Regions from separate parts of the Sphingomonas sp. Marseille-Q8236 genome, predicted to be linked through region 1. Evidence: riboswitches for the same ligand, from Rfam matches in the RefSeq annotation. Region 1 holds a riboswitch; the other holds the start of a gene.
The links. A riboswitch is a leader RNA that binds a small molecule or an ion and turns the genes downstream of it on or off. The one in region 1 is predicted to bind thiamine pyrophosphate.
Positions count from the first base shown of each region.

Region 2: linked by a shared signal. The riboswitch ahead of thiC (phosphomethylpyrimidine synthase ThiC) and the one ahead of ACWPWT_RS16740 (TonB-dependent receptor) in region 1 are both predicted to bind thiamine pyrophosphate.

Region 1 covers NZ_CBCOPO010000002.1:914,823-919,670, forward strand. The annotation lists gene ACWPWT_RS16735 (PAS domain S-box protein) at 91-2,028, shown strand; TPP riboswitch at 2,072-2,181, shown strand; gene ACWPWT_RS16740 (TonB-dependent receptor) at 2,286-4,523, shown strand; gene ACWPWT_RS16745 (phosphotransferase enzyme family protein) at 4,571-4,848, shown strand, end outside.
Region 2 covers NZ_CBCOPO010000001.1:648,148-668,028, reverse strand. The annotation lists gene ACWPWT_RS03130 (aminopeptidase P family protein) at 1-619, opposite strand, end outside; gene ACWPWT_RS03125 (glycoside hydrolase family 43 protein) at 757-1,860, shown strand; gene ACWPWT_RS03120 (S9 family peptidase) at 2,056-4,125, shown strand; gene ACWPWT_RS03115 (DedA family protein) at 4,101-4,706, shown strand; gene ACWPWT_RS03110 (acyl-CoA thioesterase) at 4,703-5,095, shown strand; gene ACWPWT_RS03105 (methylated-DNA--[protein]-cysteine S-methyltransferase) at 5,146-5,643, shown strand; gene ACWPWT_RS03100 (hypothetical protein) at 5,755-5,979, shown strand; gene ACWPWT_RS03095 (OsmC family protein) at 6,243-6,647, opposite strand; gene ppc (phosphoenolpyruvate carboxylase) at 6,652-9,327, opposite strand; gene ACWPWT_RS03085 (hypothetical protein) at 9,602-10,066, shown strand; gene ACWPWT_RS03080 (DUF1826 domain-containing protein) at 10,077-10,694, shown strand; gene ACWPWT_RS03075 (hypothetical protein) at 10,741-11,187, opposite strand; gene ACWPWT_RS03070 (HNH endonuclease) at 11,208-11,774, opposite strand; gene gluQRS (tRNA glutamyl-Q(34) synthetase GluQRS) at 11,870-12,721, shown strand; gene ACWPWT_RS03060 (twin transmembrane helix small protein) at 12,731-12,958, shown strand; gene ACWPWT_RS03055 (cob(I)yrinic acid a,c-diamide adenosyltransferase) at 12,963-13,526, shown strand; gene egtB (ergothioneine biosynthesis protein EgtB) at 13,565-14,836, shown strand; gene egtD (L-histidine N(alpha)-methyltransferase) at 14,839-15,816, shown strand; gene ACWPWT_RS03040 (ferritin-like domain-containing protein) at 16,014-16,997, shown strand; gene ACWPWT_RS03035 (ferritin-like domain-containing protein) at 17,031-18,050, shown strand; TPP riboswitch at 18,192-18,300, shown strand; gene thiC (phosphomethylpyrimidine synthase ThiC) at 18,333-19,881, shown strand, end outside.

The DNA.
Region 1 (4,848 bases):
GAAAATCATACCTTTTGCAGTAACTTAGAATTAGCTTCCATCGCCCCGGCGCAGGTTCGTCACGATCGCGCCGGGCCCATGATCGAAACGATGAAAGCTGAGACGAACGACTTGGATCACCAGGGCCTTACCCGGCTGAATTCCCATCGCCGTGCCGAATTGCTCGTCAACGCCATGAAGGATTACGCAATCTATCTGCTTGACCGCGACGGCTATGTCGCGAGCTGGAATGCCGGGGCGGAGCGGTTCAAGGGCTATTCCGCCGACGAAATTATCGGCCAGCACTTCTCGCGTTTCTATACCGTGGAAGACCGTGCGGTTAACCTGCCGGAGCGGGCCCTGGCCACCGCCGCATCCACCGGGACCTTCGAGGCAGAGGGCTGGCGGGTTCGCAAGGACGGCACCCGCTTCTGGACCAGCGTTGTCATCGATCCCGTCATCGATGACGAAGGGGGCCTCATCGGTTTCGCCAAGGTCACCCGCGACATCACCGACAAGCTGGAGGCGCGGCGCGCGCTGGAACAGAGCGAACAGCGTTTCCGCCTGCTCGTCGAGGGGGTGAAGGACTATGCTGTCTATATGCTCGATGCGGATGGGCGGGTCACGAACTGGAATCCGGGCGCGGCCGCGATCAAGGGCTATAGCGCGATGGAGATTGTCGGCGAACATTTCTCGCGCTTCTATACCGAGGAGGATCGGCAGGCGGGCGAACCGGAACGCGCTCTCCGTATCGCGCGCGAGGCTGGCAAGTTCGAGACCGAGGCCTGGCGGGTTCGCAAGGACGGTACCCGCTTTCGTGCCGGCGTGTTGATCGATCCGATCCATGACGAGAGCGGCAGGTTGATCGGCTTCGCCAAGATCACCCGCGACCTGACCGAGCGCTGGGCGGCGCAAAAGGAGGTCGAGCGCGCCCGCGAAGCGATGGCGCAGGCGCAGAAGATGGAGGCGGTGGGGCGGCTTACCGGCGGCGTCGCGCACGATTTTAACAATCTGCTGACCGTCATCCGCTCTTCGGTCGACCTGCTCAAAATGCCTAGTCTGGCACCGGAAAAGCGGCAACGCTATCTCGATGCGATTTCCGACACGGCCGACCGTGCGGCGGCCCTGACATCGCAGTTGCTGGCATTTGCCCGGCGACAACCGCTCAAGCCTGAGATTTTCGATGTCGCGGCGCGGATCGCGGCGATGCGACCGATCATCGAAACGAGTGTGGGGGCGGCCATCACGGTGACGATCGGCGCGAGTGAGGATGCGATCGTCAGCGCGGACCCCAACCAGTTTGAGACGGCGCTGTTGAACCTCGTCATCAATGCGCGCGATGCGATGCCATCGGGCGGGACGCTCGACATTGCCGCCTCGCTCGTCGAAGGAGTGCCCGCCGTCCGTGGACATGGGCCAGGGGCAGGGCGGTTCGTCGCGGTGCGCGTTGCGGACAATGGTGCCGGCATCGCGCCCGAGACGCTCGGCCATATCTTCGAACCCTTTTTCACCACAAAGGGTCTTGAGAAGGGGACCGGCTTGGGTCTCAGCCAGGTGCACGGTTTCGCCAAACAGTCGAATGGCGAGGTCGATGTGGATAGTCGGATTGGAATGGGCACCGCCTTCACGCTCTATCTGCCGCTCGCAAAGCCGGAAGAGATTTCTGCCGGAGCTTCGGCCCTGCAGAAAAGACGCGCGAAGCTGACGACCCACCGCGTGCTGTTGGTCGAAGACAATGACGTGGTGGGTCAGTTCGCCCGCGATCTGCTGCAGGAAATCGGACAGGTGGTGACCTGGGTGAAAAGCGGTGAGGCGGCATTGGCGTTGTTGGAGACATCGGCCGACAAATTCGACCTCGTCTTCAGTGATGTCGTGATGCCCGGTATGAGCGGGCTGGAATTGGCCAAGGCCGTGGCGACGCGCTGGCCCGATCTCGAAACGGTTCTGACCAGCGGCTATAGCCATGTTCTTGTCGAACAGGCGAACCATAGCTTTCGACTGCTGCGCAAGCCCTATTCGATGGATGGGCTTATCACGCTTCTCAAATAGGTCGGCAATAACCGTTTGCATGGACGCCGGAACGGCCTAGACGGCGGCATCCCCGGGGGACCGCTGATGCGCGGTTGAGAGATGGGCAGCAGCCCGTGACCCGTAGAACCTGATCCGGATCATACCGGCGTAGGGAGGGGTGACGGCTCCTCCGTCGTCCCTTCCTGTGAAGTGGACCTGAGGCGATGCCGATTATGAATGTGCGCGGTCGAATGATGTCTCGGTGCAGCGCGGTCGTGCTGAGCTCGGCATGGCTGATGCTTCCCGGCACTGCTTCGGCACAGCAGGCGGCCGAGGCCCGAAGCGACATTCGCGTGATCGGTCACCGCGATCCCGAGGGGCTGCTACCCGATCAGACCGAGCCCAAGGCGGTAAGCGCGATTTCCAGCGACTTCATCGTCAAGCAGGCCCCGACCCTCAACGCGTTTCAGCTCGTGACGCTGTTGCCCGGCGCGAACGTCGCCTCCAGCGATCCTTACGGTCTTTCGACCAGCTCCAGCCTGACCCTTCGTGGGCTGGGCCAGGATGAGATCGGGGTGCTGATGGAGGGCGCGCCGCAAAATGACATCGGCTATTATTACGCCTATCCGTCGCAATTTGCAGATCCCGAAAATCTGCGGAGGATCGTGCTGGCCCAAGGGTCGGTAGATATCGACTCGCCGACGGTCGGCGGGGCGGGGGGCTTGTTGTCGCTAACGCTCGACGATCCCAAGGACACGCGCCAGGCGCTTGCCGATCTGTCGCTCGGTGCCTACGCGCTGCGCCGCCTGTTCGTCCGGCTTGATACGGGGACGATCGGCAGCACCGGATGGAAAGCGTTCCTGTCCTATTCCAACACGCGCGCGGACAATTGGCGCGGTGCGGGGTTTGACACGCGGCAGCATGTGGATGCCAAGCTGCTTCGGGAATGGGGCGGCGGTAATCGTGCCAGCCTAGCCCTGTCGTATAATAACGCCAATTCCTCGACCTATCCCAGCCCGACCTTGGCCGAGTGGGAGGCAAAGGGTCGCGGGTTCAACTATGATGCGCGCTATAGTCCGGGAAACACCAGTTACTGGCGACTATACCGGGCGCCGTTCCGCAATCTTTACGCCTCGGCACCGGTGCATGTGACGCTGAACGATCGCCTGACGCTCGACAGCACGACCTATCTGCAATTCGGATACGGCAATTCACCTTACGGCACGCAGCTTTCGACCACCGGCAACTTCCTTGGCGATGAAGAGCTTGGCGCACCTATTTCGCTGCCGGGGGCGGTGGACGGCGTCGCCACGGTCCTGGGCAATTACACGGGCGATCAGATGCGGACCGGCAATGTCAGCAAGCTGACCTTGCAGGCCGGCATCCACCGGCTCACCGCGGGCCTGTGGTTCGACCATGGGACGGACCGCGTTACCCAGACCTATACGTCGGTCGGCGCGGACGGGCATCCCATCGACCAATGGGGATATCGCAGCAAGGCGATCCGCACCGCCGACGGCCGGCTGCTCGCCTATGAGAACCAGCGCACCGTCACGGTCACGAAGAGCTTTTTCCTGGCCGACAGCATCGCACTTACGCCGCGCCTGACGCTCGATATGGGCTTCAAGGGCGTCAATCTGCTCCGCAATGGCCGTAACCATCTGCCTGGGCCGCAGACCCGCGTTCGCGGCGACAGCTTTGCCGCTTTGCCGCGCGCCGCCGTCCATTATGCGATCGACGACCGGCAGCAGTTGTTTGCCAACGTCACGACGAACTTCCGAACCCCCAATGAATTCACGCTTTATGACCTTTACGATGGCGGCATCGTCTCGACGCGCGGGACCGACGCGCTGAAAAACGAATATTCGGTCTCTCAGGAATTGGGCTATCGCTATATCGGCCCCAGCCTGTCGGCCTCGGTGACCGGCTTTCACTATAAGTTCCGCAACCGGCAACTCGCGACGGTCGTCGACATTGGCGGTGCGCAGGTCAATTCGACGCTGAACGCCGGGGGGCAGACCTCTTACGGCGTCGACGCCGAGATCGACTATCGTCCCGCCAAGGGCGTCAGTGTCTATGTCTCGGGCGAGTATCTACGGGCGCGGATTGATGACGATCTGCCCGTCGGCGCGGATTATCTGCCGACGCGGGGCAAGCGCGCGGTATCGAGCCCGACGCTGCAACTCGGCGGCGGTGGCACCTATGACGATGGACTGGTCTTCGGCAGCATCGCGGGCAAATATGTCGGCCGCCAATATGCGACATTCATGAATGACGAGAGCATCAAGGGCTATGCGACGCTCGATCTGGCGATCGGCGTTCACCTTGCGGCTTTGCTGGACGGCAAGCGTACCGATCTGCGCCTCAACGCGATCAACGTGACCGACCCGCATGTCCTCTCAGGCGTGCAGTCGGTCAGCACCAACGCCCGTGACGTCGTCGGGCGCGGCGGCACGATCGTTACGGGCAGTGCCCCCGCTTATTATATCGGCGGCGGCGCGGCTGTCGTGGCAACCGTCTCGCGCGGGTTTTGACGGTGACCGTTTCCAGGGATGCGCATGTCAGCCACCAAGTCCATGGCATGGGGCTCGCTCTGGAAGCCCCTGTCTGGCCCGCGATCACGCCGGACGAAGCGGCGGCGGTGCTGGCGTGCTTTCCAGACGCGGGTCGGATCGAAGCTTTGCGCTGGCACTCTCCGCGACCATTTTCCGCCGCGACGCTGATCGATACGACGGGCGACGCACTCCTCCTCAAGCGTCATGATCGTCGCGTGCGGTCCATAGCAGGGCTGGCCGAGGAACATGCTTTTATCGCCCATCTGGCGGCTTCAAGGATGCCGGTGCCCGGAATATTGCGTAC
Region 2 (19,881 bases), on a different contig from region 1:
CGACGTCCGTGCCGCGCACGTTGAGCGTCCAGGCGATCGAGTCCAGCGCCGACAGCACCACCGCATCGGCGCGCAGCTCGGCCAGCCATTCGCCGATCCGCGCGCGCTTGGCCGCCGCGCTCTCGCCCGCCACCGCATCGTCCTGCACCGTCATCACGGCGGGCGAAGGGGCGGGGCGGTCGGTCCAGATCGCATCGATCGGATTGGCGCCGACCGCGACCAGTTCCGCGTCGCGGTCGGCCAGCGCGGCGGTCATGTCGGCCACCTGCTGGCGGGTGTGCAGCCACGGGTCGTAGCCGATCCGCTGCCCCGCCGCCGTCTCGCGGCCCAGCCAGCCCGCCACGCTGTCCTGGGGCACGGGGATATAGGCATAGTCGTCGCCCGACACCTGCTCGCGCACCTGGAGCGTATAGCGGCCGTCGGTGAAGATCGCCGCCTTGTCCGCCAGCACCACCGCGCTGCCCGCCGAACCGCCGAACCCGGTCAGCCAGCCCAGCCGCTGCGCATAGTCGCCGACATATTCGCTCATATGCTCGTCGGTCAGCGGAACGACGAAACCGTCAAGGCCAAGGGATGCCAGTTCGGCACGAAGGGCGGCAAGACGGGCGGAGTGGGACATGAGAAGCGGCCTGACAGCAATGGGAAACGGGGCCGGTCTAGCCCTGCGCCCGTACAGCGTCGAGCCTCTCCGGGGGCTTGAGGAATTTGTCAGACGATATACGATCCGCTGCGACGGGCATTTGGGAGGATCGGATGATGATCGACCGGCGGGATATGCTGGTGGGGGCGGGCGCGGCGGCGCTGATCGGGGGCGGTGGCGCGCGGGCGGTCGGGCTGGACGCCTTTCGGCCCGGAGAGGTGTGGAACGACACGAAGGGGGTGGCGATCAACGCCCATGGCGGCGGGCTGTTGCGGCACGGCGGGCGCTGGTGGTGGCATGGCGAGCACAAGACCGCGGGCGAAGGCGGCAATACCGCGCTGGTCGGCGTCCATGCCTATAGCTCGACCGATTTGGTGAACTGGCGCGACGAAGGGGTCGCGCTGTCCGTGTCCGACGATCCCGCCAGCCCGATCGCGCGGGGCTGTATCCTGGAACGGCCCAAAGTGGTCTATAATCCGCGCACTCGCAAATTCGTGATGTGGTTCCATCTGGAACTCAAGGGGCGGGGATATGGCGCCGCGCAGGCGGGCGTCGCCGTGGCCGACCGGCCGCAGGGGCCGTTCCGCTTCCTGCACGCGGGCCGGGTCAATCCCGGCATCTGGCCCGCCAACGCGACGGCCGAGGACAAGGCGCCCGGCACGATCCTGGCGCGCGACTTTCCCGGCGGACAGATGGCGCGCGACATGACCGTCTTCGTCGATGGCGGCACCGCGTGGCACATCTATGCCTCGGAAGAGAATGCGACGCTGCAGATCGCCCGGCTGGCGCCCGACTGGACCCGGCATGACGGCTATTATGTCCGCGCGCTGCCCGATGGCGGGAACGAGGCGCCCGCGCTCTTCAAGGCGAAGGGGCGCTATTACATGTTCGCTTCGGGCCTGACCGGGTGGCGGCCCAATCCGGGGCGTGTCTATGTCGCGGACGCGGTCACGGGGCCGTGGCGCTCGCTGGGCAATCCGGTGCGCGGGAGCGAAATCGACCAGAAGACGACCTTCCACTCGCAATCGACCTTCGTCCTGTCCCTGCCGCCCGAGCGGCCGGGTGGCGAGCCGCGCTTCATCTTCATGGCGGATCGCTGGCGGCCGGAAAATGCGATCGACGGGCGCTATGTTTGGCTGCCGGTGGAATGGGAGGGCGAGACGCCGGTCCTGCACTGGCGGGATCGCTGGACGCTGGCGGATGGGTGGAAGGCCAGGTAACCCCGCCCGCCGTTCAGCCTGAGCGAAGTCGAAGGCCACGGGATTCCCTTCGTGGCCAAGCGCGGAACGTGCGCTTCGACTTCGCTCAGCGTGAACGGTTGTTGGGGAGCCACGTAGCGAGGGGATGGCGGGGCATGAGAAATAGCCGAGCCGCCGCCTCTTCCGGCAGACCCCAACCCTAGCTACATCCGTGGGATGACCGAACCCGTTGCGCTGACTCCGCCCGTTGCCGAAACCCGTGCCCACAGCTTCACCGCGCATGGCATCACCATCGAAGATCCCTATGCCTGGCTGAAGGACCCCGCTTACCCGGAGGTCACCGACAAGGACGTCCTGTCCTATGTCGAGGCGGAAAACGCCTATTTCGAGGCGGTCATGGCCCCGCGCCAGCCGCTGATCGAGCGGCTGTATGAAGAGATGAAGGGGCGGATCAAGGAGGACGAATCCTCCGTGCCGCAAAAGGATGGCGACTGGCTCTACTGGACCGCGTTCGAGACGGGCGGGCAATATCGCAAATGGTGGCGCAAGCCGGTCGCGGGCGGCCCCGACGAGCTGCTGCTCGACGAACCGGCGCTGGCCGAGGGCAAGGAATATTTCCGGCTGGGCGCCTTCTCGATCAGCAACAATGGCCGCTACCTCGCTTATGCGATCGACGACAATGGCTCCGAACGGTTCGAGGTGCGGATCAAGGACCTGACCACCGGCGAACACCTGGCGGAAGTCATTCCCGGCATGTTGTCGGAGATCGTCTGGACAAAGGACGACAGCGGTTTCCTCTACGGCGTGGCCAATGCCCAGTGGCGGACCGACAATGCGCGCTTCCACAAGCTGGGCACGCCGGTCGCGGATGATGTCGAGCTGTTCCACGAGGATGACGAGGGCTACCGCGTCGCCGTCGCCGAGACCTCCGCACGCAACTGGATCGTGATCGTGACCGGCGACCATGTCACCAGCGAGGTGCGGCTGGTCCCGTCCGACAATGTCTTCGCCGAACCCATCCTGGTCGCGCCCCGCAAGGAGGGCCGCGAATATGATGTGGACGAGCATGACGGCACGCTGTTCATCCACACCAATGACGTGGACCCGCAATTCCGCCTGTGCACCGCCTCGATCGAGGCACCCGGCGACTGGCACGAGCTGATCGGGCCCAACCCGCATTTCTACATGACCGGGGTCGAGTGCTATAAGGACTTCTTCGTGGTCGAGGGGCGCGAGGGCGGTTTGGACCGTATCGCCATCCACCGCTACGACGCGCCAACCATGGCGCAGCGGATCGAATTCCCCGAGGCGAGCTACACGGCGGGCCTGGGCGACAATCCCGAATATGACGTGTCGGTCCTGCGCCTGGGCTATGAATCGATGGTCACGCCGGGCACCGTCTATGACTATGACGTAGCGACCGGCGGGCTGACCGTGCTGAAGGTCCAGGAAATCCCCTCGGGCTATGACGCGGACAAGTACCGGACCGAGCGGCTGAAGATTGCCGCGCGCGACGGGACGATGGTGCCGGTGTCGATCGTCTACCCGAAGGATTTCCCGCGCGACGGGTCGGGCAAGCTGTTCCTCTATGCGTACGGCGCCTACGGCTATGCGATCCCGCCGGGCTTCTCCACGGGCCGCATGAGCCTGCTCGATCGCGGCTTCGCCTATGCCATCGCGCATATTCGCGGAGGCGACGATCTGGGCCAGCAATGGTATCTGGACGGCAAGCTCGAAAAGCGCACCAACACCTTCCACGATTTCGTCGATGTCGCGAATGGGCTGATCGCGGGCGGCTGGACCAGCCAGGGGCAGATCGCGATTGCGGGCCGCTCGGCGGGCGGCGAGCTGATGGGCGCGGTGGTCAATTCCGACCCCGAACTCTGGGGCGCGGTGATCGCCGACGTGCCCTTTGTCGACGTGCTCAACACGATGATGGATGCCGAATTGCCGCTGACGCCGGGCGAATGGCCCGAATGGGGCAATCCGATCGAGGACAAGGCGGCGTTCGAGCTGATCCACAGCTACAGCCCCTATGACAATGTCCGGGCCCAGGCCTATCCGCCGATGTTCATCTCGGGCGGGCTGAACGATCCGCGCGTCACCTATTGGGAGCCCGCGAAGTGGGCCGCCCGGCTCCGCGCGACCAAGACCGACGAAAATCTGCTGCTGCTCAAGACCAATATGGGCGCCGGGCATGGCGGCAAGTCGGGCCGGTTCGAGAGCCTGCGGGAAGGTGCGGAGGAACATGCCTTCGTCCTGTGGCAGATGGGAGTGGAATCCTGAGCATCGAGGCGATCGTCGCGCGCTATGGTGTCGTCGCGATCGCGCTCGGCGCAGGGCTGGAGGGGGAGACAGCGGTCGTCACCGGCGGCATCCTGGCGCATCAGGGATTGATCGGCTGGCCCGCCACGCTGGTCGCGGCGGCGGTGGGGTCGTTCCTGGCGGATCAGATCTTCTTCACCATCGGCCGCCGGTCGCGCGACGGGCGCTGGGTGGCCAAGCTGCGCAAGCGACGGGTCTATGCGCGCGTGACGCGGATGATGGAACGCTATCCCGTCGGCTTCATCTTCGCCTTCCGCTTCCTCTACGGCCTGCGGACGATCAGCCCGGTGGCACTGGGCACTAGCAAAGTGTCGACCCGGCTGTTCGTCGCGGTCAACGCCGCATCCGCCGCATGCTGGGCTTCGATCTTCGTCGGCATCGGTTATCTGTTCGGTGAGGCGTTCCAGGAACTGGCGGCGCGCTATCGCCCCAGTCTGCGCCATATCCTGATGGCGGCGGCACTGGTCATGGTCGCCGCCGCGATCGGCTGGGGCGTCCGCGCGTTGTGGCAAAGGTACAGGGACCCGAACGAACAGGCATGAGCCGCTTTTCGATCCAGATCACCGCAGGCCCCGACCATATCGACGAGCTGGGCCATGTGAACAACGCCGTCTGGGTCCAGTGGATTCAGGCGATCGCCACCGCCCATTGGGAAACGGTCGCGCCGCCCGAACATGTCGCGGCGCATGTCTGGGTCGTGACGCGGCACGAGATCGACTATCGCGGCAATGTCGTGGCGGGGGAAACGGTGACGGCGGAAACCTGGGTCCCCAACCCGCCCAAGGGCGCGCGGTTCGACCGGCATGTCCGCTTTCTGGATGCCGAGGGGCAGGTGAAGGTGGAGGCGGTGACGACCTGGGCGCTGCTCGACCGCGCCACCGGCCGGCTGTTGCGCGTCACGGCTGAGATCGCCGCGCCCTTCATGGTTTGACCGCAAGAAGCGGGACGCGCGGGGCGCGGGGATCGGCTAGGGTCGGTCCCATGTTGAGCGAATGCACCATGGCCTCGCCGGTCGGCGAACTGACCCTTGTCGCCAGCGAGCGCGGCCTGCGCGCCATCCTGTGGGCCGAGGAGAGGGCAGGGCGGGTCCGGTTGCCCGAACGGCGCGACGATCCCGCCCATGCCGTCCTGGCCGAGGCGGTGCGCCAGTTGCGCGACTATTTCGAGGGACGGCGCCGCACCTTCGACCTGCCGCTCGATCCCGAGGGCACGGACTTCCAGAAAGCGGTGTGGACCGGCCTGAACGCCATTCCCTATGGCGAGACGCGCAGCTACGCCGCGCTGGCCGCCGCGATCGGGCGGCCGGGGGCCTCGCGTGCGGTGGGGGCGGCGAATGGCCGTAATCCGTTGTCGATCGTGACGCCGTGCCACCGGGTGATCGGCGCGAACGGGACGCTGACCGGCTTTGCGGGCGGGCTGGCGGTCAAGCAATGGCTGCTGGCGCACGAACGCGGCGAGCGGCAACGCGCGCTCGCCTGAGCGATCCACGACGGCCGCACCCGTCCGCGCGGCCGATCGAAGGGCTGCGGGCTTGGCCGGTCGAAGCCTGGGGGCGTATCCGTCCGCCGGCTTCCACCGGGAGAATCGGATATGCGATCGATGCTCTCGCCCGTAGCGGCCGCCCTGCTGACCGCCGCGAGCCCCGCGCCGACGCCGTGCTGCCGCAATCTGGGCGAGGTGCGAATCCGGCAGATCCTGGCGCCCATCCGCGAAAAGGTCGCGCGGCAGGGGGTGAACCCCGATGTGGCGGAGGCGACCTTCCGCGCGATGGTCGAGGGCTTTGCCGCCGAGGAAGCGCGGCAGGTCGGGCGCTGAATTCCTTTCCGGCGGATCGACATTCAGCATTGCTTCTTCTTCTTCCCCTCTCCCCTGGACAGGGGAGAGGGTTAGCGAAGCTTGCCAGCCTGCTGGCTAGCACAGCTTGGGTGAGGGGTTGAGCGAGCCGAAAGGCTCGCGCGCTCGCCAAGCGAGCGCCCACCCCTCACCCAGCTCCGACTAAGCCTTTGCTTTCGCAAAGACCAAGTCTGCGCAACCCTCTCCCCTCTGCGAGGGGCGAGGGAAGGAAGGCCATCGGGCCGTCAGTCCTCGTCCCACAGAATGGCGATCGGCGCGTCGATGCCCAGCACCGCATGGACCGGGCAGGCCGCCGCCGCCGCTTCCAGCCTTTTGCGCTGCGCCGGATCATAGCGTCCCGGCACGCGCACCGTCACGGCCAGCGTCGTGATCCGGCGCGGGGCGTTGCCCATCTCCTTGGTGACGGTCGCCGTCGCGCCCGCCAGCTCCAGCCCGGCGACGCGCCCCGCCATCGCCATGATGCTCAGCACGCAACCGCCCAGCGATACCGACAGCAAATCGCTCGGCGAAAAGCCCTCGCCGCTGCCCCCCAGTTCCTGAGAGGCATTGGTGACCAGCACCGCGCCGGAGTCGGGATGCTCGGTCCGGCAGCGCAGGCCACCTTCGTACCGGACCACGAAATCGGTCACGTTCTTACCCGCTGTTGCGCAGCGCGGTGGCGATGCCGTTGATCGACAGCAGGATGCCCTCGCCGATGCGCGGATCGTCCTCGCCCGCGCGGTGGCGCTTCATCAGCTCGATCTGGAGCAAATTCAGCGGCTCGATATAGGGCAGGCGCAGGCGGATCGACGCCTCCAGCGCGGGATTGTCCGACAGCAGTCGCGTCTGCCCCGTCACGGTCAGCAACCCGTCGCGCGCGCGGTGCCAGCCGTCATGGATGCGCCCGAAGATCGAATCCCGCAAGGCTTCGTCCTCGACCAGCCCGGCATAGCGGCGCGCGATGCCGATGTCCGACTTGGCGAGCACCATCTCCATATTCGCCAGCGTCGCGGCGAAGAACGGCCAGTTCTTGGCCATGTCGGCCAGCAGCGCCTTGTCCTCGAAATTGGCGATGGCGGTGCCGACGCCGAACCAGCCGGGCAGCATGACGCGCGCCTGCGCCCAGCTGAACACCCAGGGGATGGCGCGCAGGTCCTCGATCGCGTCGGACTTCTTGCGGCTGGCCGGGCGGCTGCCGATCTTCAGGCCCGCAATCTCCGCGATGGGGGTCATCTGGCGGAAGAAGGTGCGGAAACCCTCGGTGCCATAGACCAGGTCGCGATAGGTGGTGAAGGCGGTCGCCGACATCTCCTCCATCGCGGTGGTGAAGCGCGCATTGTCCGCCGCCGACAGCCGGTCCGGCTCCAGGCTGGCGAGCAGTGTCGCCGATGCCATCGCCTCGAGATTGGTCAGTGCGGAATCGCGCGTGCCATATTTGCCCGCGATCACCTCGCCCTGTTCGGTGATTCGGATGCGGCCCTGCACCGTATCGTGCGGCTGGGCGCGGATCGCGGCGAAGGCGCTGCCGCCGCCCCGTCCCACCGCGCCCCCGCGCCCGTGGAACAGCTGCATCCGCACGCCCGCTTCCTCGAAGACCGGGCGGAAGGCGCTCGACGCCTTGGACAGCGACCAGGTGGAGGTCAGGTAACCGCCATCCTTGTTCGAGTCCGAATAGCCGATCATCACCTCCTGATGCCCGCGCGCGCGGACGATGGCGGCGATCTCGGGCAGCGCGAAATAGGCGCGCATGATCTCGGGACCCGCCTCCAGATCCTCAATCGTCTCGAACAGGGGCACCGCCATGATCGCGGCAGTGGCGGGTTCGCCGGGACGATAAAGGCCGAATTCCTTCAGCATCAGGTTGATTTCGAGCAGGTCGGACACCGACTTGCCCATCGAGACGATATAGTTGGTCAGGCACTTCGGGCCGTATTTGGCATGCGCATCGGCGGCGGCCTGAACGATGGCGAGTTCGGAGCGGGTCTCGTCCGAATAGTCCGCATAATGGCTGAACAGCGGTCGGGCGTTGGCGAGTTCGCGGCGGAGCAGCGCGATGCGCGCATCCTCGTCCAGCGCCAGATAATCCGCCTCGACCCCAGCCACCTTGAGCAGTTCGGCGACGACGCGTTCATGCACCGCCGAATTCTGCCGCAGGTCGAGCGTGGCGAGGTGGAATCCAAAGGTTTCGACCGCGCGGATCAGCCGCCCCAGCGCACCGCCGCTGGCCAGCGCCCCGTCGCCGCGTGCCGCCAGACCGCGCGCGATCGCGACCAGATCGGTGCGCAGCGCCTTGGGGTCGGGATAGGGCTCACCGGTCAGGCGGCCGGGGCGGGGCGGGGTCTTGCCGGTCAATGCCCGATGGGTGGCCGCCAGCCGCGCATAGATGCCCGACAGCGCGCGGCGATAGGGTTCGTCGGTGCGGCTCAAGGCTTCGTCGCCGCTCGCATCGGCCAGGGCCAGCACGGCCTCGTCCACCTCGGAATGTTCGGTCGAGATGGAGAGTTCGGCCCCCAGCGCGTGAACCCCCTCGCAATAATGGGTCAGCACCGCATCGGCGGCCTGGGCGAGCGCGGTGGTCAGCGAGTCGGCGGTGACGAAGGGATTGCCGTCACGGTCACCGCCGATCCACGAACCCGGACGCAGGAATGCGGGCACGCGCGCGCCGAACGCCTTGTCCCAGCGCTGGTAGAGGGCGGGCAGCACCGGCAGGAACACGTCGCGCAAGTAGGAGAGCGCGGTTTCCACCTCGTCGGTGACATAGAGGCGTTCACGGCGCAGGACGCGGGTCTGCCACAACAGCGCGATCTGGCGACCGATCGCCGCCTCCACATCGTCGCCATCGGGGGTGACGTCGCGGCCCGCATCGCGCATCGCCAGCAATTCGGCGATTCGGTTGCGGTGATCGATCATGCTCTTGCGGCGCACCTCGGTCGGGTGCGCGGTCAGCACTGGAACGACGAGCGCGCGGGCCAGCAACTCCATCGCCGCCTCTCGGTCGATGCCCTTGGCCGCCAGCGTCTCCAGCACTTCGCCAATATCGGTGCCCGGCTCGCGCGCGATCCCCTGCCGATCCTCGGCGAGATTGGCGAGCATCGAGAACAGCATGAAGCCGCGCACGAAATCCAGCGTCTCGTCGAGCGCGAGCCGTTCGAGTTGCAGGTCGACAGAGCCGTCCTCGCCCAGCCCGCGATAGCGGTCGACCGACGCACGGCGAATCGCCTCGGTCGCCTCGAACAGCGCGTCTCCACCATAGCGGCGGATCACATCGCCCAGTTGCGAGCCCAGGAAACGGATATCGGCGTTGTTCGCGATGGGAGGCAATTTGTTCATGCGCGCATTGCTGCAACGCAATAGGCCGGGCGTCAACCGATTGCAGATGGCAATGTTCGTATAATATCTTGTGCCGTCATGCCCTAAAGTTGCGTTTAAGCCAATCGGTTCGCAGCTTTTTCGATCGGGGCAGCGCCAACAGCAAGATTTCCTCACACATTAGCGAAGATATGTAATATCATTAACAATATGGGTTGGCGTGGTTTGCAACTGGCGGAAGCGCGATCGCGCAGGCGCCGGACGACACCACGATCATTAGAGAAAGGTAGGGGCTATGTTTACCGAAGAGCTGGTCCACACGGCGTTACAGACATGGTGCGACAATGTGGTGGCGGTCGGCCGGGTTCATGCCGAAGGCGGCGACGTCGGGGCCTTCGCCTCCCGGATCCTGAGCGACAATTATGATTACGACCATGGCAAGGTGCTGTTCAAGCCGACGCTGACCTTCGGCGCAAAGACCTATCGACCGACCAAGGAGGGGGCGCTCGCCTATTTCATCGGCGGCAATCCGGACTTCCCGGACGACAAGGGGTTCAAGCTGAAGCCCTGGGTGAAGGTCTGGTACAGCAAGCTCGACTATATCCTGCGCGGCGACCTGGCGATCGTGCAGTGCAACGTCCACTTCATCGGCGAGGATGACAGCCACATCTTCGTGAACAAGAGCTTCGTGTTCAAGCAATGCGAGGATGGGAAGGTGCGGATCATCCTTCACCAGTCGTCGCTGCCCTATCAGCCGTAACGCCGGGGCGATGACCGCGATCGGCATGGCGCGGCGGGTCGCCATCGGTGGCGATAGCGCGCTGCTCGATCATATCGCGCGGCCCGATACGGCTCTGGCCATCTGGTGGCGTCGGTTGCCCCCGCCGCTCCGGGCGGCGCTGGACGCGCTCGACCTGAACGGTGTCGACAGCCTGTCGGTCGAGACCGATCTCGGTGGGTCGATCGAGGCCTCCTTGCACGCGGCGGGATATGCGCGGGCGGTGTGCGAGATGCTGGGGGCGGACATCGACCGTCTCGTCCGGCGTCTCGCCGCGCTGACCGGCGAGGATTGTCTGCGCGTCCGGCTCGCGGTCGGCCACGGAGGGGACGGCCACCAGTTCCACGCCGACCGCACCCCCCTCGCGCTGCGATGCACCTATATCGGCCCAGGCATTCAATGGTGCTGCGTCGATGGGCTGGACGCGATCTGCGAGGTTCCGACCGGGGCGGTGGGCGTGTTCAAGGGGCGGATGCTGCTAGACCCGCCCATGATCCTCCACCGTGCGCCGCCTGGCGGTGATCGTCGCCTCGTGCTGTCGATCGAGCCCGCGCATGGCGGAGAGTGGGAGCGATCACTGCCGATCCTGCCCAGCGCCGATCCCTGTTGAGGGGAGAGTTGTACGGCGAACGATCCGGCGGCGGCCCTCGTTAGGCTCAGTTCATATTCCCCGGTTCGCCATTGGTGGCCCCCGTCGCCACCGGGTTGGTCGGCGCGGCGGGGCGTTCGGTGCGCGAGGCTTCGCGTTCCTCGGAGGTCACCGTGCCGTCACGATTCAAGTCCATCCGGTCGAACCGCGCCAGCATCCCCTCGAAAAATTCGCTTTCGGTGATCTCGCCGTCTTTGTTGCGGTCCAACTCCCACAGACGCGAATTGGTGGTGGGCATTTCCTCGGCGGTGATGATGTCATTGCCGTCGCGGTCCAGTTCGCGGAAGCGGCGCGCCATCATGCCGCCGAAATCGACACGGCTGGTCACGGATGGCGGAACGAAGCCGGCCTTGGCGGCAGCGCGATCGGCTTCGGCACGGTTCTCTTCCTTCTTGCCGCACGCCGCCGTCGCCATCATCGCCACCAGCCCGAGGCCTATCGCCCAATCCCGCATTCCCGACTCCCAACGGTTCGTTACGCTTCCAGCTCAACGTCCCAGTACAGCCAGTCGTGCCATGTTTCATGCAGATAATTGGGCGGGAAGCTGCGGCCATGTTCCTGCAAATGCCAGTTTGTTGGGCGGATCGGCTCGATATGCAGCGGCATTCCGGCCTGTCGCGGGGTGCGTCCGCCCTTCTTCAGATTGCAGGGCGCACAGGCGGTGACGACATTTTCCCAGGTCGTCCGGCCGCCTTGGGCGCGGGGAATGACATGGTCGAAGGTCAGGTCGCGGTGCGATCCGCAATATTGGCAGGAAAAACGGTCGCGCAGGAACAGGTTGAAGCGGGTAAAGGCCGGGAATTGCGACGGCTTCACGAATTGCTTCAGCGCGATGACCGAGGGCAGCTTGACCTTGGCGGTCGGGCTGCGCACCTCGCGCTCATAATGGGCGACGATATCCACCCGGTCGAGGAACACGGCCTTCACCGCGGTCTGCCAGGGCCAGACCGACAGCGGGTAATAGGACAGCGGCGTATAGTCCGCATTCAGTACGAGCGCCGGACAACTATCCGGGTGTCGGATCAGGTCGGGATGAAACACAGCTCCTCCCTTCGTGGTACTGCTGCGCCTTTCGCCCAGCAGCGTGACATGGCTATGACAGCATGGGACGGGAATCGCGGTCAAGGGGGTGGGCGATGAGCGGAGTGGGTCCCGTGACGCGTTTCGCGCCCAGCCCGACCGGGCGGCTGCATCTGGGCCATGCCCTGTCGGCGGTTCGCGCGCATGATCTGGCGCGGCGCGGCGGTGGCCGTTTCCTGCTCAGGATCGAGGATATCGACGGCACGCGCAGCCGCCCCGAACATGTCGAGACGATCTTGCGCGACCTGGAATGGCTGGGGCTGGAATGGGACGATCTGTCCTTCCAGTCCGAACGACTGGATCATTATGCGGCGGCACAGGGGCGGTTGGCGGACCTGCTCTATCCCTGTTTCTGCACGCGCGCCGAAATCGCCGCCAGCCTGTCCGCGCCGCATGGGGCCACGCCGCTCTATCCGGGGACGTGCCGCCATCTGTCGCATCACGAGCGTGGCGCGCGGATGGGGGATCCGCATGGCTGGCGGATCGACATGGCGCGTGCGGTCGAGCGGGTGGGCGCGCTTCACTGGCATGACGAACGCGAAGGGGCAATCGTCGCCGATCCGCTGAGCCATGGCGACGTCATCCTGGCGCGCAAGGATGCGCCCGCCAGCTATCATCTGGCGGTGACCGTGGACGACGCGGCGCAGGGCGTGACCGACGTGGTGCGCGGCGTCGACCTGTTCGAGGCGACCCATGTCCACCGGCTGCTACAGGCGCTGCTCGGTCTGCCGACGCCGCGCTATCATCACCATCCGTTGATCGTCGGGGCGGATGGACAACGTCTGGCCAAGCGTCACGGCGCGCCCGCGCTGGCGGCGATGCGAGAGGGTGGCGAAGATGGGCGCGCACTGGCGGACGCGCTGCGCCGCAATATGCTTCCCGCTGGATTTCGGCTGGGGGAGGCGTAAGCTTCGGGGATGAGCACTTTCCTCGTCATCCTGCTGATCGCGGCGATGATCGCCACCGTCGTCGCGCTGGTGCGTGGCATCATCTCGTTCCTGCAGGAGGCCACGGCCGAGGCGAAGGGCGAGGGGCCGGCCGCGTCGCAGCTCAAGTCCAACCGGATGATGCAGCAGCGCATCTTCTTCCAGGCGCTGGCGATTACCATCGTCGTGCTGCTGCTGTTCCTGGCAGGGCGGACTTGATCCCTTGGTCAAGCTGACGAAAATCTACACCCGTACCGGCGACGAGGGCACCACCGGCCTGGTCGACGGCTCGCGCCGGTCCAAGGCGGATGCGCGCATGGTCGCGATCGGCGAGGTGGACGAGGCGAACAGCGCGATCGGCGTCGCCTTGCTCGCTATCGACGGGCCGCTGGCCGCGTCGCTGACGCATATCCAGAACGATCTGTTCGATCTGGGCGCCGATCTGGCCACCCCCGGCGACGTCCAGGGCGCGCTGCGCATCCTGCCTGAACAGGTCGTGCGGCTGGAAAAGGAGATCGACGCGATGAATGCGCGCCTGACGCCGCTCACCAGCTTCATCCTGCCCGGCGGCACCAGTGCGGCGGCGCATCTGCATCTGGCCCGCGCCATCGCCCGGCGAGCGGAACGGGCCAGCGTGGCGCTGGGCGAGCAGGAGGCGATCAATCCGCCTGCGCTCGCCTATCTCAACCGATTGTCGGACTGGCTGTTTGTCGCGGCGCGGGTGATGAACCAAAGCGGCGCATCGGACGTTCTTTGGGTTCCAGGAGGGGTGCGCACGGAACGGTAAAGGGCCGGCCGGGTCCCCCGCTATCCGGGGAGCGCCCTATGCCGACTTCAATACCGTCCCCCGTGACGGCCGTGACGCCTACCGATCATCTGGCGTCCCGCTATCGGTCGGTGCGCGCACTGACGCTCGCCCTTGCCGAGCCTTTGTCCGACGCCGATGCGACTGTGCAGTCGATGCCCGACGCCTCGCCCGCCAAATGGCATATGGCGCATACGACCTGGTTCTTTGAAACCTTCGTGCTGCGCGACCATGTGCCGGGCTATGCGCTCCACGATCCGCGCTTCCCGTTCCTGTTCAACAGCTATTATGAGGCCGAGGGCAAGCGTCATGCGCGCCACCGCCGGGGGATGATCACCCGCCCGACGCTGGACGAGGTGCGCGCCTATCGCGTTCATGTCGATGCGGCGCTGCTCGCCGCGCTGCCCGACCTGCCCGAGGCGGCGCGCGAGCTGGTGGCGCTGGGCTGTCATCATGAGGAACAGCATCAGGAACTGTTCGTCACCGACATCCTCCACCTCTTTTCCGAAAACCCGCTGGAGCCTGCGCTCTATGCGCCCCTGCCCAAGACGCCGGTCGCCATGCCGGGCCCGATCGGTTGGATCGCGGGGCGGACCGGCATCGTGCAGATGGGGCATGACGGACAGGGTTTCGCCTTCGACTGCGAAGGGCCGCGTCACGATGCGCTGCTCCATCCCCATGCGCTGGCGGACCGCACCGTCACCAATGCCGAATGGATGCAGTTCATCGACGATGGCGGCTATCGCGATCCCCGGCTCTGGCTGTCGGACGGCTGGGCCTGGGTGAAGGCGGAAGACGTCGGCGCGCCGCTTTATTGGGAGATGCGCGACGGCGGCTGGACCCGGTTCGGGCTGGACGGGCGGCGCGCGGTCGATCCGGCCGCGCCAGTGACGCATGTCAGCTTCTACGAGGCGGATGCCTTTGCCACATGGGCCGGTGCGCGGCTGCCGACCGAGATGGAATGGGAGGCGGCGGCCTCTGGCTTTGATGCTTCGAGCGGCAATCAGATGGACGCAGCGGGGGCGATCGAACCCCGCCCCGCTACCGATGGCCCCGCCTTTTTCGGCGATGTCTGGGAATGGACCGGCAGCGCCTATCGCCCCTATCCCGGCTTTCGCGCCGTAGAGGGCGCGGTCGGCGAATATAATGGCAAGTTCATGAACGGGCAGTTCGTCCTGCGCGGCAGCAGTTGCGCGACCCCGCGAGGGCATGGCCGCGCCAGCTACCGCAACTTCTTCTACCCCCATCAACGCTGGCAGTTCACCGGCGTCCGTCTGGCAAAGGACCTGTGACCATGTTGAAGCCTGAGATCGAGGACGGGCAGATGTCCCTGGCCGACCCCGCCTTCCGCGCGGACGTGCTTGCCGGACTGGAGCGTCGCCCGCGCGCCATTCCCGCCCGCTGGTTCTATGACCGGCGCGGTTCGGAATTGTTCGAGGCGATCACCGACCTGCCCGAATATTATCCCACCCGCACCGAAACCGCGATCCTGAAGTCCATGTGCCCCGAACTGGTCGCGCATGTCGGCAAGGGGCGCGCGGTGGTCGAGTTCGGATCGGGTTCCTCTACGAAGACACCCGTTCTGCTCCGCTGCGTCGAGCCTTCGGCCTATGTGCCGATCGACATTTCCGGCGACTTCCTGCGCGAATCCGCCCGCAATCTGCAACAGGCCTTTCCCGATCTTCCCATCCATCCGCTGGAGGGGGATTTCATGCGACCGCTGACGCTGCCCGCGATGGTGGCGGACGCGCCGAAGCTGGGCTTCTTCCCCGGATCGACCATCGGCAACATGACGCCCGCCATGGCGACCGACCTGCTGCGCGCGATGCGCGGATCGCTGGGCGAGGGGGCGATGCTGCTGATCGGGATGGATCGCGCCAAGCCCACCAATATTCTCGTTCCCGCCTATGACGATGCCCAGGGGGTGACGGCGGCCTTCAACCGCAATCTGCTCGACCGGATCAATCGCGAACTCGACGGCACCATCCCGGTCGAGGCCTTCCGCCATCGTGCGGTGTGGAACGACGACCGGTCGCGGATCGAAATGCATCTGTCGGCGGAGCGCGACGTGGACTTCACCGTCGAGGGTCGGCCCTTTGCCATGGCGGCGGGTGAGACCATCCATACCGAGAACAGCCATAAATACGGCCCGCGTGACGCCCGCATACTGCTGCGCGCCGGCGAGTGGACACCCGTAGCGCAATGGAGCGACCCGGACGAACTGTTCGCGGTCTATCTGGCGGAGGCGCAATCGGTCAGGCTGGCTCCGTAAGCGGCCTGCCTACAATTCTTATGGCAAAAGCATTTATTTAACAAAAGTTGCGTCTTTTTTTCCGGGGTCACGTTTCGCTTCATGGTTCGGCCGAAAACTTTGCATGCGAAGTCTTCGGCCATACCCCTTTATGAGATCTTCTGACGGTGACTCAAATACAGAAGCTCTCATCTTGGTTCCTTACTGGGAGGAGCATGATGACGGAAAGCGCACAACTGCTCGACGCGTTCGACGCGCGGGTCGAGCGCCGCAATCGGCGGCGCGACTTCTTCAAGACGGCGATCGGCGCGGCGGCGGCGGGCGTGACCGCCTTTACCCTGACCAGCCGGGCCGGAGCGCAGGCAGCGATTACCGACACCGATATTCTGAACTTCGCGCTGAACCTCGAATATCTCGAAGCGCAATTCTATGCCTATGCCGCCAACGGCACGGGCCTGCCCGCCAGCCAACTGACGGGTACGGGCACGCAGGGTGCGGTGACCGGCGGCGCGCAGGTCAATTTTGCGACCGGTAACAGCGGCGACGCGATCATCGGCCAATATGCGCGCGAGATTGCCGCCGACGAAGCCGCCCATGTCGCCTTCCTGCGCACCGCGCTGAGCAGTGCCGCCGTGGCGCAACCGGCGATCAACATTTCCGGCGATGCCAATGGCCCGTTCACGGCGGCGGCTCGCGCGGCGGGCGTGGTCGGTGCCAACGAGACCTTCAACCCCTATGCCTCGCCGACCGCGTTCCTGCTGGGTGCGTATATCTTCGAGGATGTCGGCGTGACCGCCTATAAGGGGGCGTCGCCGCTGATCAGCAACAAGACCTTCCTTCAGGCCGCTGCGGGCATCCTGGCGGTCGAGGCCTATCATGCCGCGATCGTCCGCACGACGCTTTACGGCCTCGGCTATGACATGGCCAACCCGCAGTCCTCGCTGATCACCGCTGCAGGCCGCATCTCGGACGCCCGCGACAGTCTGGACGGCTCGACCGATCTCGACCAGGGGATCGCGCAGACGACCGTCAATGGTCAGCTCGTGTCCAATATCGTGCCGCTCGACAATAACGGCATCGCGTTCAGCCGGACGCCGCAGCAGGTGCTCAACATCGTCTATCTGAACAATGCGGCGGCGACGCTCGGGGGCTTCTTCCCGGCGGGCGTGAACGGCACCCTGCGCGCCAGCGCGGCGAACTAATCCCTTTTTCCTCGTTTCGAGAGGATTATCATCATGAGCGAAGAACGCTTCATTCTCGACGTCATCGACGAAGCCTCGGCCAAGCGCCGGGCCGATCGCCGCCGGTTCATGCGCATGGCCGCCGGGGCGGGGGCCGTGGGCGGACTGGCGATGCTGGGCGCCTGCAACAATGACGATGACGACGTGATCGTCGTCCCCACCCCGACGCCGACCACCGCCCCGACCGGTTCGGTGACCGATGCCGACGTACTGAACTTTGCGCTTCAGCTCGAATATCTGGAAGCGCAATTCTACAGCTATGCCGCTTTCAATACGGGCCTTGCCGCGTCGTTCCAGACGGGTACGGGCACGCAAGGCGCGGTCGCGACCGGCACGAGCGGCCAGCCGCGCGGGGTCGCGTTCAAGGACCCGATCGTCGCGCAATATGCGCGCGAGATTGCCCTGGACGAGATCGCGCACGTCAACTTCCTGCGCACCGCGCTCGGCACTTCGGCGGTGGCGCAACCGGCGATCAACCTGTCGGGCGATGCCAATGGCGCCTTCACCGCGGCGGCGCGTGCCGCCGGCGTGATCGGCGCGAACGATACCTTCGACCCTTATGCCTCGGACGAGAATTTCCTGCTCGCGGCCTATATCTTCGAGGATGTCGGTGTGACCGCCTATATGGGCGGCGTCACCCTCTTGAGCAACAAGACCTATGTCGAGGCGGCGGCGGGTATCCATGCGGCGGAGGCCTATCATGCGGGGCTGGTCCGCTCGGTCCTGTATCGCAAGGGGCTGACCACCTCGTCGCTGATCACCGCGGCGGGCCAGATTTCGGATGCTCGTGACAGCCTCGATGGCTCGACCGATCTGGATCAGGGGATCGTCGCGACCGTCAATGGGCAGCAGGTGGCGAATATCGTGCCCGCCGATGCCAATGCCATCGCCTTCACCCGCACGCCGCAGCAGGTGCTGAACATCGTGTATCTGAACAAGGCGGCGGTCACCGGCGGCGGCTTCTTCCCCAACGGCCTGAACGGCAACGTCCGGACCAGCGCCGCCAGCGGCTGATCGCCTTTATCCTTCCCAAGGATCCCTGCCCCGGTCGGCCATCTTCCCCTGCCCGATCGGGGCTTTTTTTGTCGTTCGCCCCGGCGATGGGGCGTTCCGCGCAAAACCGCTTCTTATCCGTCGCAAATCCGCTTATGCAGGGACTATCCCCGGGGGAGCGCTGGCCTGCGCTTGAGAGGGGGGCAAGAGCCCCCGACCCGCTGAACCTGATCCGGCTGACACCGGCGTAGGGAGGGAGCGGCCCCATCTCTCATGGTCCGTTTCCTCCGCATGGAGTGGACTATGGCAGATATTCCCGCAAAGGCTGAAATTGGCGTCACCACCGGCCCCATTCGTGGGTCGAAGAAGATTCATGTCGGGCCGCTGGATGTCGCGATGCGCGAAATCCATCTCGACCCGTCCTCGGGCGAGCCGCCGCTGCGCGTCTATGACACGTCCGGCCCGTACACCGATCCGAACGCCCGCATCGATATCATGGCGGGCCTTCCCCAGCGCCGCCGTGCCTGGATCGAGGGACGCGGCGATGTCGAGGCCTATGACGGCCGCGAGATCCGCCCCGAGGATAATGGCCAGCTGGGCCCCGACCGGTCGGGCGGCGTGCCGCAATTCCCGCGCACCGGGCTGAACCGCCCGCTACGCGCCAAGCCGGGCATGAACGTCAGCCAGATGCACTATGCTCGGCGCGGCATCATCACGCCCGAAATGGAATATGTCGCGACCCGCGAGAATCTGGGCCGCGAGATGCTCAAGGACTATGTCCGCGACGGCGAGAGCTTCGGCGCGAGCATCCCCGATTACGTGACCCCCGAATTCGTCCGCGACGAAGTGGCGCGCGGCCGGGCGATCATCCCCAACAACATCAACCACCCCGAATCCGAACCGATGGCGATCGGCCGCAACTTCCTGGTCAAGATCAATGCCAATATCGGCAATTCGGCGGTCGCCTCCAACGTCGCGTCCGAGGTCGACAAGCTGGTCTGGTCGATCCGCTGGGGCGCGGACACGGTCATGGACCTGTCGACGGGGCGCAACATCCACGACACGCGCGAATGGATCATCCGCAACTCGCCCGTGCCGATCGGCACCGTTCCCATCTATCAGGCGCTGGAAAAGGTCGGCGGCATCGCCGAGGAACTGACCTGGGACATCTTCCGTGACACGCTGATCGAACAGGCCGAGCAGGGCGTCGACTATTTCACCATCCATGCGGGCGTGCGCCTGCCCTATATCCCGCTGACCGCCAAGCGCGTCACCGGCATCGTGTCGCGCGGCGGATCGATCATGGCGAAATGGTGCCTGGCGCATCACAAGGAGTCGTTCCTCTACGAACGCTTCGACGAGATCACCGAGATCATGAAGGCGTACGACATCGCCTATTCGCTGGGCGACGGCCTGCGCCCCGGCGCGATCGCGGACGCCAATGACGAGGCGCAGTTCGCCGAGCTCTACACGCTGGGCGAGCTGACCAAGCGCGCGTGGGAACAGGACGTGCAGGTGATGATCGAGGGGCCGGGCCATGTGCCGATGCACAAGATCAAGCAGAATATGGACAAGCAGCTTGAGGCGTGCGGCGAGGCCCCCTTCTACACGCTCGGGCCGCTGACCACCGACATCGCGCCGGGCTACGACCATATCACCAGCGGGATCGGCGCGGCGATGATCGGGTGGTACGGCACGGCGATGCTCTGCTACGTTACGCCCAAGGAGCATCTGGGCCTGCCCGATCGCGACGACGTGAAGGTCGGGGTGGTGACCTACAAGCTGGCCGCCCATGCCGCCGATCTGGCCAAGGGGCACCCGGCCGCCAAGATGCGCGACGACGCGCTGAGCC